3 regions of the Pseudarthrobacter sp. PvP004 genome follow, and region 3 is predicted to be linked to each of the others. Evidence: riboswitches for the same ligand, from Rfam matches in the RefSeq annotation. Region 3 holds a riboswitch; each other region holds the start of a gene.
What was found. A riboswitch is a leader RNA that binds a small molecule or an ion and turns the genes downstream of it on or off. The one in region 3 is predicted to bind S-adenosylmethionine.

Region 1: it holds a riboswitch for S-adenosylmethionine, as region 3 does, so the genes downstream of both, J3A64_RS03480 (aminotransferase class V-fold PLP-dependent enzyme) here and J3A64_RS12970 (hypothetical protein) in region 3, are expected to answer to the same signal.
Region 2: it holds a riboswitch for S-adenosylmethionine, as region 3 does, so the genes downstream of both, J3A64_RS21025 (DUF1737 domain-containing protein) here and J3A64_RS12970 (hypothetical protein) in region 3, are expected to answer to the same signal.

What each region holds. Positions count from the first base shown of each region.
Region 1 is NZ_JAGINL010000001.1:770,477-772,787, forward strand. It holds gene J3A64_RS03480 (aminotransferase class V-fold PLP-dependent enzyme) at 1-1,057, opposite strand, end outside; SAM riboswitch class IV at 1,089-1,202, opposite strand; gene hisN (histidinol-phosphatase) at 1,383-2,195, opposite strand; gene J3A64_RS03490 (ribosome small subunit-dependent GTPase A) at 2,251-2,311, opposite strand, start outside.
Region 2 is NZ_JAGINL010000001.1:4,602,997-4,605,307, reverse strand. It holds gene J3A64_RS21030 (SulP family inorganic anion transporter) at 1-826, shown strand, start outside; SAM riboswitch class IV at 913-1,024, shown strand; gene J3A64_RS21025 (DUF1737 domain-containing protein) at 1,038-1,304, shown strand; gene J3A64_RS21020 (rhodanese-like domain-containing protein) at 1,301-1,711, shown strand; gene J3A64_RS21015 (O-succinylhomoserine sulfhydrylase) at 1,712-2,311, shown strand, end outside.
Region 3 is NZ_JAGINL010000001.1:2,897,701-2,900,011, forward strand. It holds gene J3A64_RS12965 (sodium:solute symporter) at 1-744, shown strand, start outside; SAM riboswitch class IV at 1,100-1,219, shown strand; gene J3A64_RS12970 (hypothetical protein) at 1,236-1,565, shown strand; gene J3A64_RS12975 (hypothetical protein) at 1,562-1,753, opposite strand; gene J3A64_RS12980 (VIT1/CCC1 transporter family protein) at 2,009-2,311, shown strand, end outside.

The DNA of each region.
Region 1 (2,311 bases), 2.1 Mb from region 3:
TGTCCAAGGAGTCAGTGAAGATCTTGTGGACTGTCACGCCGTCGATGGCCTCCAGGCCTTCCACCAAGTACGAGCGGATGGCAGCCTCGTGGGCGTGCCACGCGTCCTGGTCCAGGCCTGCGAGCACCTGGGTGGCGCGAGCGAGCGTTGCGGCTCCCAGCACGTTGGGGGAGCCGCCCTCGTGCCGTGCGGGGCCGGCCGCCCAGTTGACGGAGTCCAAACGGGCTTCACGGACCGCGCCGCCACCGGCCAGATGCGGAGTGCCGGCGTCGAGCCAGTCGGGACGGCCCACCACGACGCCGGCGCCGAAGGGAGCGTAGAGCTTGTGTCCGGAGAAGACAATGTAGTCGACGTCTGCTTCGGTGATATTGATCCGGCGGTGCGGAGCGAGCTGGGCGGCATCCACCACGATCCGCGCACCGTATTCGTGGGCCAGGGAAGCAAGTTCTGCGATGGGAAGAATTTCGCCGGTGACGTTGGAGGCTCCGGTCACCGCAAGCAGGCTGACACCGCCCTGGGCCAACTCTCCGCGGAGTTTGTCCAGTGTGGCGGACAGGGTGGGGGCCGCTACGACGCTGCGGTGCGGTACACCCTGCCATGGAAGCAGGTTGGCGTGGTGCTCGATATCCAGGTACAGGACCTCGCCTGCGGGCTTGCCGTCGATCTGCGGAAGGCACCCGGCCAGCAGGTTCAAGGAGTCCGTGGTGTTCCGGGTGAAGATGACAGAATCATCCGGCCGCCCACCGACGAAGTCACGGACGATGTTCCTGGAGTTCTCGTACACCGACGTGCTGATTTGGGAGGCGTAGCCTGCGCCGCGGTGGACACTCGCGTAGTAGGGAAGGACTTCGTTGAGGTACGCCGAGACGATGGTCAACGCCGGAGCCGATGCCCCGTAGTCGAGGTTTGCGTAGCGAACATGTCCGCCCTGAATCAGGGGCGCCTGCAACTCGGCGCCGGTAACAGCCGCCAGCGGCCGTGCAGCAGGGGCTGTTTCTGCTGTGGTTTCTGCGGCGAAGGACGGAATGATGTTTGAGTCGAACGTGACAGTGCTCATGGGACCTCACTCAAGAGGGACCCCCGGAGGGGATCCGCGCTTGCCGCATCCGTTCCGGACCGGCCGGGTCGTCACCCGGGGCACCCCACCGCGAATGGAGGGTTGCCGGCCAGCAAACCGGGGTTTAGCGCTGGCACTCGTGACCTGTAAAAAGGCTAGAGCACGTCCGGGGGCCCATCCAAAGCCGCTGCCGATTGTTAAGCCTTTTGTTACGCGGAAGGCAAAATGCCTGCTTCGTCGAATAAAAAACGGCGGAGACCCCCAAAAGGGGGCTGCCGCCGTCGAAAATTCCGTCGCCTACTGGTTAGACAAGGCGATGAAAAGTTTAGAGAAGGTCGTCCAGGCCGGGGTTGAGCCGCTTGAGGACCTCGGAGTGAAGGATCGAGTTGGTAGCCAGTGCATTGCCGCCGAAAGGACCGTCTTCGCCTTCCAGGGACGTGAAACGGCCGCCGGCCTCAGTGACGATGGGGACGAGTGCTGCCATGTCATAAAGGTTCAGCTCAGGCTCGCAGGCGATGTCCACTGCGCCCTCGGCCACGAGACAGTACGACCAGAAGTCACCATAGGCACGCGTGCGCCAGACGTCTTCGGTGAGGTCCAGGAACTCGTCAAGGTTGCCCCTTTCCTTCCAGCCCGAAAGGCTTGAGTAGGACATGGAGGCGTCTGCCAGGCTGGAGACGTTGGAAACTTTGAGGCGAGTGGCCGAGGCGAGGGACCGCCCCATGTAGGCACCCATGTCCTTGGCAGCCCACCAGCGTTTGCCCAACGCGGGGGCGCTCACGACGCCCACGACGGGTTCGCCTTCGTCCACGAGGGCGATCAACGTTGCCCACACCGGAACACCCCGGACGAAGTTCTTGGTTCCGTCGATGGGGTCGATGATCCAGCGGCGCGAGCCGTGGCCGCTGCTGCCGAACTCCTCGCCCAGGACCGCATCACGTGGGCGCGAGCGGGACAGCTGACCGCGGATTGCTTCCTCAGCGGCCTTGTCAGCGTCAGTGACAGGCGTGAGGTCGGGCTTGGTTTCGATCTTGAGGTCCAGCGCTTTGAAGCGATCCATGGTCTGGGCATCGACTGAGTCAGCGAGGACATGGGCAAGGCGCAGGTCATCGTTGTACGTGGAAACGGGATGGGTCATGCCACCAAACTATCCTGAATCGTTCGCCTCATTGGGGACGTGAAGCCGGTAACGATCAGTTGACGGTGCCCAGTTCCTTGGTCTCTTTCGCTTCGAGTCGTGGGTCTGCACCCAGC
Region 2 (2,311 bases), 1.7 Mb from region 3:
CAGGGAAATGGCGGCGCTCGGGGCAGCCAACGCGGCCACCGGACTGCTGGGCGGATTCCCGATCTCCGGCAGTACCTCCAGAACCCCGGTGGCCGTGGATGCTGGTGCCAAATCCCAGATGACCGGCGTGGTGGGTTCCGTGCTGGTGCTGGCCTTCATGCTGCTGGCTCCCGGAGTGACCGAGTACCTGCCCTCCGCAACGTTGGCCGCCGTCGTCATCGCCGCAGCCATTGCCCTCGCGGACCCGGCCGGCGTGAAGCGGCTCCTCAGCCTGAGCCGCAGCGAATCTGTGGTGATGCTGGCCGCGTTCCTGGGCGTCCTCACCGTTGGGGTACTGCAGGGAATCGTGGTGGCCATTGCGTTGGCGCTTTTGGACTTCGTGCGGAGGGCCTGGGATCCGTACCGGACAGAACTCGGTGCTGAAGAAGGGCTCCCTGGCTATCACGACCTTGAGCGGCACCCCGATGGTGAACGCATCCCGGGACTTCTCATCCTCCGCTTCGATGCGCCGCTGTTCTTCGGTAATGGGCAGGTACTGGCGGCCTTTGTCCGGGAGCAACTTGACGAGGCACCGGATGAGACAACAGATGCCATTACCCACGTCATCCTCGCCGCGGAGCCCATCACCGGGATCGACACTACGGCGCTGGACGACCTCGTCACTTTGGATGAATGGCTGGCAAGCAAAGGCGTGGACCTGGTGTTCGCCGAACTGAAGGGACCTGTGAAAGACAAGTTGATCCATTTGGGCACAGCGGCCCGCTTTACGCCCGACCACTTCTTCCCAACGGTGGGCGCGGCAGTGCGTGCGCTGAAAAACGAATAAGGGATGAGCCGCCGATTACGCAACATGACGGCCCCGCAACAGCCCGCAAGTGCGGCCCGATGCCCGTGGATGTTACGTTTTTCTTGAGTAATGAGCACCAGCGCAAAGCCCTGACTTGCTGGTCGGCAACCCTCTCTCCGGCGGGGTGCCTCAGGTGACTACTCGGCGTATCGACAACTCGTACTGCAAGCGTGACTGAGGAGCACCAGCAATGCCTGAACCCACTGAAGAAAAACTCTCCTACCGCCTGATTACAGGCCCGGATACCCGTGATTTTTGCGAGCGCATCCACAACTCGCTCGCAGAAGGTTACGTGCTCCATGGCAGCCCGGCCGCCACGTTCAACGGCACCGACGTGATCGTTGCCCAAGCCGTTGTCCTCCCTGCCGCGATCGCCAGTGCGGATGCTGCGGTAGCCAACGCCGTCGATCAGCTGGAAAACTACGACGACGAAGCAGCATTTGAGGGCCACGCATGAGCTACGCAGGTGATCTGACCCCGCAGGACGCGTGGGCCAAGCTTCAAGAGGGCGCCATCCTGGTGGACGTCCGCACCGAGGGCGAATGGGCCCACATCGGCATCCCCGATACCAAAGCCACCGAGAACGACCCCCTGTTCATCCAGTGGAATTTGGCCGGCGGCATTCCCAACTCCCGTTTCATCGAGGATCTGCAGCAGCAGGCACCCGAAGACGACGGCGTTGAGCTGGTGTTCCTGTGCCGTTCCGGCCAGCGCTCCATCTCGGCCGCAATCGCCGCAACCCAGGCCGGCTTCACTGCCTACAACGTCCTTGAGGGCTTTGAAGGCGAACCGGACCGCTACGGCGAACGCACCGTTAACGGGTGGAAGAACCGTGGCCTGCCGACGAATTTGGGGACCGAGTAAGTGACTTTCAATCCCGACGCCGCTGGCTGGAGCCCTGACACCCAAGCCGTCCGCGGTGGCCTTGACCGTACCAATTTCCAGGAAACGTCCGAGCCCGTTTTCCTGAACTCCGGGTTCGTTTACGAGTCCGCAGCCGCCGCAGAGCGAGCCTTCACCGGTGAGGACGAACGCTTCGTCTACTCCCGCTACGGCAACCCCTCCGTGGCCACGTTCCAGGAGCGGCTGCGGCTGCTTGAAGGAACCGAAGCGTGCTTTGCGACGGCGTCCGGCATGTCCGCTGTCTTCACCGCTTTGGGTGCCCTGCTGGCTGCCGGCGACCGCGTGGTTGCCGCCCGCTCCCTGTTTGGCTCCTGCTTCGTGATCCTCAATGAGATCCTGCCGCGCTGGGGCGTGGAGACGGTATTCGTGGACGGCCCGGATCTGGAGCAGTGGCGTGAAGCCCTCTCCGAACCCACCACCGCGGTGTTCTTCGAGTCGCCGTCCAACCCGATGCAGGAGATCGTCGATATCGCTGCAGTCAGCGAACTGGCGCATGCCGCCGGGGCGACTGTCGTGGTCGACAATGTCTTTGCCACTCCGCTGCTGCAACGCTGCGGTGAG
Region 3 (2,311 bases):
TGGGGCGGTGCTACCGCTGGCGTCTACTGCATCCTTTACGGCTTCGCCGGTGCCCTGATCGGCATGGCTGCCAGCGTGGCCCTCTCCGGTGTGGAGATCGCTGCCAAGGATGACGTCTATGCCGAAGTGGCTACCCGCCTCCTGCCCATCGGCATCGGCGGCCTGGTACTCGCTGCAGCTGTCGCCGCCATGATGTCCACGGCTTCCGGCGCACTGATCGCTGCCGCCACCGTTGCCCGCGCCGACGTCATGCCCTTCGTTGCCAGCTGGTTCGGCAAGAAGGTGGACACGTCCGACTCCGACAACCCTGAGCACGACGTCAAGGCCAACCGCTACTGGGTCCTCGGACTGGGAATCGTAGCCATCATCATCGCCATCTCCACCAAGGACGTTGTGGCCGCTCTGACCATCGCCTACGACATCCTGGTGGGCGGCCTGCTGGTAGCCATCATCGGTGGCTTGGTGTGGAAGCGCGGAACGGGCATCGCGGCAGCATGGTCCATGGCGGCCGGTTCAGTGATAACCCTGGGCACCATGATCATCCTCGAGATCAACGCCGAAGTTCCTCTTGACGGCATCTACGCCAACGAGCCCATCTACTTCGGTTTGATCGCCTCGGCTGCGGTGTACGTAGTGGTCTCGCTGCTGAGCAAGCCCACCGATCCGGCCGTCATGAAGGCGTGGACGGACCGTGTGGCCGGCACCCGCGTGGCAGAGGAAGAGCTCACCACGCCGGCTTCCTAGGCAGGCACAAAGAAACTAACAAAGTTCGACGGCGGCGCCTCCCCTTTTCGGGGCGGCGCCGCCGTTGCGTTATGCCCCCACCCTTGGAAGGCCCGCTCTACACGCAAAGACCACCCCAAAGCGCGCAAAGCAGGCCGCACAACAAACCAGGCCCCACAACACACACCCACCCCTTGGAAGGCCCGCTCTACACGCAAAGACCACCCCAAAGCGCGCAAAGCAGGCCCCACAACGCATGCCCCCACCCTTGGAAGCCCGCTCTACACGCAAAGACCACCCCAAAGTGCGCAAAGCAGGCCGCAGAACGGGCCCCGCAACGGGTCGTCCGGGCAGCCATGGGATAGGGTGGTCCCAGCTTCAAGAGATGTGGTGCCAAGCTCCGACTGGCCACACACCAACCCCATGTTCACGGGTGGTTCGGATGAGGAAGCGGCCCGTCCCGGACCAGAGACAACCGAGCGGGCAAGAGCACTCTCCCAAGGAGCAGTCCCTTGCCGTACCAAGGCGATACCACCCCGGCAGCAAGCACCCCAAAAACACCCAGCATCCTGGAAGCACCAGGAACCCCGGCGAAAACGCCCACGGTCCCGGTGATTCCCGCCGTCGACCTCTTCCTTGGCACGGTGACCATCACGACAAAGGCCCGGACAGGGAAGTTCGCATATCCCGAGCCGCAGCTGATCGCGCAAGCATTGGCCAAAGCCATACTGCCGACGCGCTGGTGTGAGGCGTCAAGGACGCTGACGGTGACTGTTGCGGCCGTCGGGAAGCGGGCGGGCCTCCAACGTCACTTCACACTGAGCCGCGACCATCCATCCTAGATTTCCTCATCCTCGTCGCGGAATTCTTCGGTTTCGTCGAGGGGGACCACACGTTCGTCGTCCTCGGGGGCGTCCACTTCCTCAACCCAGGGCTCATCCACTTCCTGGTCTTCGGCGTAGTCGTAGGCCGGGTCGGACTCAATGGTTGTCCGCTCCGGGTAGTTGGCGTGTGATTCGGTGGTGTTCATGGTGCAACCTCCGTCTCGTGGGCCGGTTCTGCCGGGCCGATTCGGCCCGTTGACCCGAATGCAGAATCCAGTGGCGGGAGGGCCCCGTCCCTGTCCTTCCATCTGAGCACCGGCACGGGCAAGGGTCAAGGAAATTACGGTGCACCGAACATTCCAGTTGAGGAATACCAGCCAAAAATCCGCGCGGATAAGCGGTAGTGTGGGGCGTGCAATGGGGCCGCAACTACCCCACCCAGCACAGGAGACAAAGTGCAGATGCACCAGGAATCCCACAGTTCGTCGAGCCCAGCTCCGGACCCCACCCCCGGCTCAGCAGCCCCCGAATCAGCAGCCGCGCCTCCCTCGCACGCGGACATCCGCCGGTGGCGCCAGTACCTGGCCGATGAGCGTGCCGAGGCCGCCGTCTACCGGGAGCTTGCCCAGCGGCGCGACGGCGAAGAACGCCAAATCCTGCTCGCTTTGGCCGAGGCCGAAGGCAGGCACGAGGCCCATTGGCTCAAGCTCCTTGGCGAGCACGCCGGAATGCCCAAGGCAGCGTCCAGCCGCAGCCGGTTCCTG